Regions from separate parts of the Pristimantibacillus sp. Z349TD_6 genome, predicted to be linked through region 1. Evidence: riboswitches for the same ligand, from Rfam matches in the RefSeq annotation. Region 1 holds a riboswitch; each other region holds the start of a gene.
What was found. Region 1 has a riboswitch for cyclic di-GMP ahead of AC0VYE_RS00470 (transglutaminase-like domain-containing protein). Riboswitches for the same ligand answer to the same signal wherever they lie in the genome.
Positions count from the first base shown of each region.

Region 2: another riboswitch for cyclic di-GMP. It lies ahead of AC0VYE_RS08640 (anti-repressor SinI family protein); the one in region 1 lies ahead of AC0VYE_RS00470 (transglutaminase-like domain-containing protein).
Region 3: another riboswitch for cyclic di-GMP. It lies ahead of AC0VYE_RS05450 (sensor domain-containing protein); the one in region 1 lies ahead of AC0VYE_RS00470 (transglutaminase-like domain-containing protein).

Region 1 is NZ_CM149662.1:93,960-97,244, reverse strand. It holds rRNA gene AC0VYE_RS00475 (16S ribosomal RNA) at 1-543, opposite strand, end outside; gene AC0VYE_RS00470 (transglutaminase-like domain-containing protein) at 861-1,670, opposite strand; cyclic di-GMP riboswitch class I at 1,683-1,761, opposite strand; cyclic di-GMP riboswitch class I at 1,813-1,891, opposite strand; gene lysS (lysine--tRNA ligase) at 2,059-3,285, opposite strand, start outside.
Region 2 is NZ_CM149662.1:2,006,978-2,010,262, reverse strand. It holds gene AC0VYE_RS08650 (lasso peptide isopeptide bond-forming cyclase) at 1-1,024, opposite strand, end outside; gene AC0VYE_RS08645 (helix-turn-helix domain-containing protein) at 1,431-1,763, shown strand; gene AC0VYE_RS08640 (anti-repressor SinI family protein) at 1,778-1,939, opposite strand; cyclic di-GMP riboswitch class II at 1,956-2,039, opposite strand; gene galE (UDP-glucose 4-epimerase GalE) at 2,233-3,282, opposite strand.
Region 3 is NZ_CM149662.1:1,272,736-1,276,020, reverse strand. It holds gene AC0VYE_RS05450 (sensor domain-containing protein) at 1-2,005, opposite strand, end outside; cyclic di-GMP riboswitch class I at 2,090-2,175, opposite strand; gene AC0VYE_RS05445 (metallophosphoesterase) at 2,292-3,285, opposite strand, start outside.

The sequences.
Region 1 (3,285 bases):
TTACCGCGGCTGCTGGCACGTAGTTAGCCGGGGCTTTCTTCTCAGGTACCGTCACCTTGGGAGCAGTTACTCTCCCAAGCATTCTTCCCTGGCAACAGAGCTTTACGATCCGAAAACCTTCATCACTCACGCGGCGTTGCTCCGTCAGACTTTCGTCCATTGCGGAAGATTCCCTACTGCTGCCTCCCGTAGGAGTCTGGGCCGTGTCTCAGTCCCAGTGTGGCCGATCACCCTCTCAGGTCGGCTACGCATCGTCGCCTTGGTGAGCCGTTACCTCACCAACTAGCTAATGCGCCGCGGGTCCATCTATAAGTGATAGATTGCTCCATCTTTCCCGATTCAGTCATGCGACCATATCGCGTATCCGGTATTAGCATTCGTTTCCGAATGTTATCCCAGTCTTATAGGCAGGTTACCCACGTGTTACTCACCCGTCCGCCGCTAAGTATCAGAGGTGCAAGCACCTCATCAACTCCGCTCGACTTGCATGTATTAGGCACGCCGCCAGCGTTCGTCCTGAGCCAGGATCAAACTCTCCAAATTGGTGTTTGACTTGCTCATTACTTTTTTATCGCTTTTTTCGCTTATCCCGAAGGATTTGCGAGGCAGTTATTACTCGTTGTTCAGTTTTCAAAGAGCAATCTTTTCTCTCTTGTCGTCCGTGTATCTCGTTGGCGACCTAGATAATATATCATAGGCGTATATAGCATTGCAAGTGTTTTTTTCATTATTTACGAAAAAGTTTTCAATACTCCTATTTGCCTTCTAATTACGTAATCGTTGCTTCGCTTCCTCCTCACCTATATTGAAGAAAGACATAAAAAAACGAGCTGTGCGATTTTCGCAAGCTCGTATGACTTCTAATATGTTTTTGTAACAGTATATTGAGCTGCATCCTTGATAAGCTCATACTTTTTCTTGCCCTTCTTTAGACCTGCATCAACTGTCGTATCAATCGTAACCCATTTCCCATCCAAGTACACTTCATTCCAAGCATGATAAACATCCACATAAGTAGATTGTCCCATCAAGAGCTTCGTAGGAATATCCACGCTCCGCAGCATTGCCGCAAATAATGAAGCGTATCCGTAGCAGATATCCTTTCTCGATTTAAAGGTGCGATCAATATTGGGGAGGTAATCAACTGACAGATTAGCAGCTAATTGATTATCATAACTTACATTCGTAATAATATATTCGTAGATTGCCTTTACTTTCTCCATATCCGTTTTTTTATTGCTGGCTAATTCTTTTGCCTTGACGATGGCGCTGCTCGCATTCGACCAGTCAATATTCTGGATAGAATTCAAGTACAAAACCTTGTTGTCTTTCAAATCAAGCGTCACGGTTTCTTTCTTCGCCAGTTTGTATTTGTTGCCTGTTGTATTCTCAAGAACGGATATCGTGTATTCACCATTGCCAAGCTGCAACGGAAACTTCTCAGCTGTTTTTCCGCCAGTTAGATTATATGTATAATTTGATGCGCCTTTTGCGATCATAAGCTTCGTTTTCACTTTAGTGTTCACTTCATATTGTACGGAGACAACACCTTTATCTAAATTCCCCGTATTGAGCCAATCAGAAGAGTCCGCTTCATTTGCCTGAACGACCGTTACATGGATGGATGCAAAAAGAACAAAAGCTGCGATGACTAACATAAATTTACGCATGAATATACTCCCTTCGGTAGCTGGCTGCCATCTTACGGAAGGCCCTTTAGCTTTGCGTCCCTACCTTTCGATAGGTTTGCCATTATCGTGTGAAGCGCTATGTGATGAATTTCCCCTATACAAACAAAAAAAAGCCTGTTCATTCGGTAGCTGGCTGCCATCATACGGAAGGCCCTTTAGCTTTGCGTCCCTACCTTTCGATAGGTTTGCCGTTATCGTGTAGCGCTTTATTAGTTCTATTCTACCATATGAATCTAGCAAATCAATAGATTGCACTACAATATCAATCATAATTTGAATGTTTTTAAGGATTGTTGTTGCAAATTCTCGATATTAGAAAAAAAAGAACCGTTGGCTGCTAAAAGCCATACGGTCCCTTGTCTTTTTCTTATTCAGCAGAACGCTGATCTCTCATATGAGGGAACAACAGTACATCACGAATAGATGGAGCATCTGTTAGAAGCATGATCAATCGGTCGATACCGATTCCTAGTCCGCCTGTTGGCGGCATGCCGTATTCCAGAGCGCGGATAAAGTCTTCATCCATCTCATGCGCCTCGTCATTTCCATGCTCACGCTCAACAAGCTGCGACTCGAAACGCTCACGCTGATCAATCGGATCGTTAAGCTCCGTAAATGCATTAGCATGCTCACGTGCTACGATGAATAGCTCAAAGCGATCGGTGAAGCGTGGATCTGCTTCGCTCTTCTTAGCAAGCGGCGAGATAGCAACCGGATGTCCTGTAACAAAGGTTGGCTGAATAAGCGTGTGCTCACCGAACTGTTCAAAGAAAGCGTTGAGAATATGACCAAAAGTCATATGCGGATCAACGGCAACTTTGTGTTCTTTCGCCAAACGATGGGCTTCCTCGTCGCTCATTTCCACGCCGAAATCTACGCCCGTCGTTTCTTTGACAAGCTCAACCATGCTGACACGGCGCCACTGAGGTGTCAAATCAATCTCTTGGCCTTGATAAGTGATTTTTGTTGTTCCAAGAACCTCTTGCGCAATATGTGCGATGACATTCTCTGTCAATGCCATAATATCCTTGTAATCAGCATAAGCCTCGTAAAGCTCAATCATTGTAAACTCTGGATTGTGGCGAGTCGAAATCCCCTCATTCCGGTATACACGGCCGATCTCATATACTTTCTCCAATCCGCCTACAATCAGTCGCTTCAAATGAAGCTCGATTGCAATACGCATGTAGAGCTGCATGTCCAGCGCATTATGATGCGTTTCGAAAGGACGCGCTGCAGCACCGCCTGCAATGGAATGCAGAGTTGGTGTTTCTACTTCTAGATAACCGCGGGAATCTAGGTAGCGACGCATGGATTGAATGATTTTGGAACGAGTAATAAAGGTTTGTTGGACGTCGGGATTCACGATAAGGTCAACATAACGCTGACGATAACGAAGCTCTACGTCTTTCAAGCCATGATATTTATCAGGCAATGGAAGAAGCGACTTTGTCAAAACTTCAATATCACGTGCTTTGACAGAGACCTCGCCTGTATTCGTTTTGAATACAACGCCTACTACGCCAATGATGTCACCGATGTCCAGCAAGTCAAAAGCTGCAAACTTATGCTCTTCAACGGAATCTTTACGAAC
Region 2 (3,285 bases), 1.9 Mb from region 1:
AGTAAGAGTCACGCCCACGGAAATCCAAGTAGTGCTCTTCAATACCTCCAACATGCTCCACGGTGGATTCAATAAGAGGTCTCTCATTAGTAATCATTGATTTGTGTGTATAATCAACAAAGTCGCTTGTCGGTACGTAGCTGAACGTGTACAGACTTTTATTTTGCGGTTGCAGTGTCTTTGAAGCAAAGCCAACAATAGAGCCTGAATCCAAACCGCCGCTAAGCTGTGCTCCAACATTACGATGTGTCCGCAGCCTTGAAGTAACTGCTTGTTGAAACACATCCTGAAACGCCTCAACGTATTCATCATTTGATTTAAATCGTACGACTTCATCTGATCTGAGTTGATGATATCTTGCAAGAGTAACTCGCCCTGCAGTTATCGTTATCGTATGAGATGGAGGGATCTGCTCAATATTTCGATAGGCCGTCTTGGATGCATCCGCAACGTCAACCATGCCAGAAATAGCTAGAAACTCAGCAAGCCATTGTTCATTTAACAACCTCTCCTTGCCCAATAACGTAAGTAAGGGTTCAATTGTTGTACAAAAGGCAACACGCTCATTATTTCGATGATAATAGAGCGTACGACCTCCGGAGAAGTCTCTTGCACCAAACAGCTTCTGTCTTCTACAATCCCAGATTAGGAAGGCGTAATCACCAGCTAAATAAATAGGTGTTCTATCCCCCCATTTATCATAAGCTAATAAAATTAGCTCGCTATCGGTCATATTTCTTCTTAATTGCTGCTCTACTTCGAGTCGGTTGAATAATTCTATGCGGTTATCAATAATTGCATCCGCAGTTATAACAAGCCCTCGTTCATCATCCAAAAAAGGATTACGTTCATTGATCGACTCTGGTGTAATCCATTGATTATGACAACCTAAAAATATATTATCGGCATGCCAAGCTTGAGCTGTATTGCATGGAAACTGAGATAATGCCTCCATTAAAGCATCGCCCTGCTGCCATGCCAAACTTTGCTTGCCGGTATGAAACACTCCTGCGATGGCGCTCATCGTGGCCTCCGGGTGGATATAGAATTTGTTTTATTTACGTACTTATTTCAAAAACAAAACCTTTACTTTGCAGTTCTTTATAAAGAACATATTTGAATATTACACCTGAAATAAACCTTTGTCAATGACTTTTCTACGATAAATTGCAAAAAATTCATAACTTTTGTTCTTTATTAAAAACAAATTGTCGATTACTTTCTTACATTAGTAACTTACATTAAAAACATTTTCTGAAAGTCAATATCGTGGTTTAATAAATAAAAAAATAACCACTCATTATTAAAATAAGTGGTTTTAATGTTTAAATAAAAAAATAAGTGCGTTATAGCTAACAACCTTTCGTAATTAAGAATAATTCGTTATAATAGAAATAGTCTACAACGATGTGATAACGGAGGAATTTGTTATGATTGGAGAACGCATTCAACTGCTGCGCAAGAGAAAGGGCCTATCCCTTACAGAGTTATCCCAACGGGCGGGCGTCGCTAAATCTTATTTAAGCTCCATTGAACGAGGGCTCCAGCAAAATCCTTCGATTCAATTCCTCGAAAAGGTAGGCGCCGTATTGAATGTGACGGTTGAAGATTTTTTGAATACCGATGAAAAAAATGATCGCAAACCCGACAATTTAGACAACGAGTGGGCTGATTTAGTAAGAGAAGCTATGGCTTCCGGTGTGAGCAAAGATCAATTTAAAGAGTTTCTAGAATTTAATAAATGGAAAATTAAGCGCGAATAGCGCTTTTTCCACTTTTATACAGCTGTTACTTGTACATCATTATCCTTACTTTCTTCAAGACAAAGCAATACTTTCCTTACTTCATCCTTGCTGAATCCCAAAGAACGTGCTTTCATGATTAATGTTACCCATTCCATATCCAATTCCTGAATATCTTCTGCTTTAGCTAGTACCATTTTCCCATGTCCCCCATTCATTTCAGGACGGTTGCACCACTGACTCCATGCGTTTAAGGTGCCCAGATACTAAACGCATTTCAACGTCTCCCATGCTTGTCATTCGTTTATAGATGTATTATAAATCACCACAAGTGCGCATACTGTCGCTTCATGTCTCACAAAAATGATAGATAATTACATTTTTTGTCGAATTTATTTAAGTAATGTTAAATGGAGCGATAAATAGGAAAGAGCTACCAACCGATATAGAAAACAGACCTAATTGTGTTTAATTATTTCACAGCTTTAAATTAAGATGTCAATTCTTTAATGGAATCTCTAGTGGTCTCTTCCTCATAACCATTTGGATTTAAATATTGCCAGCGCCATGAGTCTGCACACATCTCCTCTATCCCAAGTGTCGCAACCCAATTCAACTCCGCGTTTGCAAGCATCGTATTAGCATAACAAATGGCAATATCTCCTGGTCTACGATCTGTAAATGAATATGGAATACTTCGTCCCGATACCTTCTCGAATGCAGTAATCATCTCTAATACACTATACCCACGCCCAGTTCCGAGATTAAATATATCCACACCTGATTTGTTCATGATTTTTTCTAGTGCACATAAATGTCCTCTCGCTAGATCCACGACATGAATATAATCCCTTACGCCTGTGCCGTCTATGGTTGGATAATCATCTCCAAAAATATTAACTTTTTTAAGCCTGCCTACAGCTACCTGAGATATGTATGGCATAAGGTTATTTGGAATACCATTAGGATTCTCGCCAATTCTTCCACTTTTATGTGCACCAATTGGGTTAAAGTATCGTAAAATTGAAATCCCCCATTGCTCGTTAGACTCCGCTAAATCCTGCAAAATTTGTTCTAGCATGAGCTTTGTTCTTCCGTAAGGATTCGTTGCTCCAAGCGAAGAACTTTCTTCAATCGGCACATGTTCCGGTCGACCATATACCGTTGCAGAGGAGCTGAATACAAGCTTATGAACACCATACTTCTTCATAACCTCACACAGGATTAAGGTGCTTGTAATATTAGTGTGATAATATGACAGTGGCAATTGTACAGATTCACCTACCGCCTTCAATCCTGCAAAGTGAATAACTGCATCAATAGTATGTCTGGTGAAAACACCTTCAAGACCGATTTGATCCATTAGATCCATTTGGTAAAATGTAAAGGCTTTGTTTGTAATTTCTGCAACTCTGTTTAATGAGATGTAGCTGCTATTAGACAAATTATCAACAATAACTACCTCATACCCTGCTTCAAGAAGTTCCACACATGTATGACTTCCAATATAACCTGCTCCACCCGTAATTAAGATAGCCATTTC
Region 3 (3,285 bases), 1.2 Mb from region 1:
CGATGGTATGCAATATATTTTGCTGAAGAAGCTGCTGCACCGAAAAGTTAACCGATAGCGTAACCGAAGGCAGGCCTAAGCTCTGCCACCGTTTATGCTGCATACAGGCTTCGCGAAGCACCCATTCTCCTATCGATACAATAAGCCCCGTTTCCTCTGCGATCGGTATAAATTCAGACGGAGCAACCAATCCCCAATCCGGATGATTCCAGCGCAGCAGTGCTTCAACACCAACAATTTCCATCGTTTGCGAATGTACGCGAGGCATGTAATGAAGGAACAGCTCTCCTCTTTCCTGCGCTTTACGCAAATCATTGCTGAGTGAAAACAATTTGAATGATTGCACATTTAAAGAAGCGGAATAGCACTGTGATTGGTTGCTGCCTCTGGACTTCGCATGATAAAGAGCCGCATTCGCATTTTTCATCAACTGCTCCACCGAGCTCCCATCGCCAGGCGATTGACTGATTCCAATACTTGCGGTTACATTCAGCTCATATCCTTCTATCAAAAATTGCTCATTAATAAGCCTAATAATAGTAGCTGCCATATCCTTGATTTCGTTTTGCTGCTTTACATCAGCTATAATAATTGCAAATTCGTCTCCGCCAAGTCGGAATACGGTTTGGCCATCACGTAAGTTGCTCATCAATCGGAAGGCGATTTGTTTCAGCAGCTCATCCCCAATCGGATGCCCCAGCGTATCATTTACATATTTGAAACGATCTACGTCAATCAGCATGATCGCCAGCCTTTGCTTAAAATACTCGCTTACCCTTAGCTGCTTATCTAGCTGGTCTTCAAACATTCTGCGATTTGGCATCTCCGTTAAATAATCGTGGTAAGCCAAATATTGATTTAATTCCTCAGCCTTGCTCCGATCCGTAACATCAAGGACTACGCCAACGATCGCCTGCTCACCCATATTTGACACTTGATTATAGTGCACTTCGCAATGAATAATCGTCCCATCTTGTTTAATGGCTCTGTGGCAGAAATTAGATAAAGAATGACCCTCCTGCAACTTCGTTAGCTGATTAATGACGGCTTCACGATCTGACGGATGGATCGTCTGTATAATATCCATACCGATCAAAGAGTCATAACCGAACATTTTATTGAGCTGATCGTTTGAATAAACGAAGTTGTTTTTTTGCGCGACAAAAATACCGACAATGGATTGTTCAACAATACTGCGGTATTTTAATTCGGTCTCAGTCAACGATTGCTCAATCATTTTTTGCTGCGTAATATCCTTGGCAATGCCGTAGACGCCGATAAGCTTTTTATTAATAATGATTGGAATATTGGTCACATTAAATTCGACCGTTTGCCCTGTTCTCGTAATGCCTGTCGTATCATAGTTTTGAGGATTCAGCGTCTTGACCGTTTGCTCAAAATATTGAATCGTTTTATCCAGTGCTGCGGCATCTACAAATTTATGAAAACTATCATTTATAATTTCCTCTTTCGTATATCCAAACACTTGCTCAAGCACAGAATTGCATGACAAAAAACGCCCTTGTGCGTCTAAAGAAAAGACCGCGTCAGGATTGTTTTCAAATATCGATTTATAAAGCTGCTCTTCTAGTGTGAGGCGATGCTGTATTTTTTTATTTTCCGTTACATCCTGAATCATGCCTATCGTCAACAATATCTCGTTTTCGGCATTCCGTATGAACGTAATGTTTTCCACCACATATCTAACTTCACCGTTCTGACGAACGATTCTGTACTCGGAAACGCTTTCCTTTTTTGATTCAATGGCAAGGTGGAACTGCTCATTAACGCGCTGACGATCTTCGGGATGTACAAACTCAAAAAATTGTTCAATCGTCATCGAGAAATCAGATTTCATACCATATATTTCGAACATTTGATTCGACCAGGATGCTTCTCTGCGAATATGGTCAAACTCCCAGTAACCTAAATTGGCTAACTTTTGAACAATATTAAAACTACCAACATTAACATTTCCATTAAAACGTTTAATCATTTGTTTCATTGCTAAATATCCCCTCTTATTCATAACGTAGGCGGTAACCTGAAGTTTTTAAGGAGAGGATATAGGTATGTTATCACTCATCCTTTTGGCAACCCAGCCACCTTTGGAAATTTCCTTTAGGCCTGTTGGCTTTGCGTCATTGTCTTTCGACAACTTTGCTTTTTACTAGGACTTTTTACATATACCAGTATTCCATATTATTCCGATATATACCATAACCAATTTCATAATAGGTCGAATGATGTAGAAAAACCTCCCATTTTGGGAGGTATGGTATATTGATGTTTTACAATCTAGGATCGATTTCCTTCTCTTTGGCAACCTCAAACAAAAGATTCGCAACAGCCGCTTGATATCCATCGTTTTCTGGGGCAATTTCAGCAAAAGGAATCGCCAGCATATGCTGTCCTAGCCGGTACTCGTTAAATGATGTACGAAGCTTTTGCGTAATATTTTTTTGCTTGATGAGCTTATTGTACTTGTGCGGAAATCTATAATCATAACCGTAAATAATAGACATGTATTCCTTATTGCGCACTTTCATATAGGGAACCGTGTACGGCTGAAGCATCTCGGGCTTAATCACGACACCTTCCATATGATTGTCTACCGTAAGCGTGTAGAAATATTTTTCTGCAAGCTCATAGCTCTCCGCATCAGACAGCACAAGCGTGAGGAATGGATCGTCAGAGAGGAATCGATACATCTCAGAGGTTTTCCACGCTGGCAGCTGCTCGCTTCCGTCTACGTATACGATTTTGAGCAGCGAAAATGGCTTGTATTCAAGTTCCCCTGCCTCGGCATACAGCTCCAGCTGCCTCTTATACGTTTCATATGCTTGGATATGCTCGTCAATTGGCCTATTTTTCTCAAGAACAGAATGAACATGCTTAAAGTTTTGATAGACGGCTAGGCCATATTTCTCATTAATAGCCCCTTTGCTAAGGTGAAACTGATCCTTTTCAAAACCGCTTTCCTTGAAATCATACGCAAGCTTTCCGAACGCTTCCTCGAATCCATTTGCCTTCAGAAAAGCAAGCTCTGTCTCAAGCCCCTTCTCAATTGGCTTAAACTGCTTTTCAATGAGACCTTCTCCCAGCGCCTCCCATGGCAAAAGCTCGCCATCGAGCAGGAGCATCGATATATCATTTTCCTTCATGTAGCGTCCGAATCTTTGCAGCAGTCGCTCATAAACAGCGGTCAGGTCAACCTTATTTATTTTGTACCCATTGCGGCTCACTGCAAAACATTGCTCGATATCTGCATGCAAATAAACATTG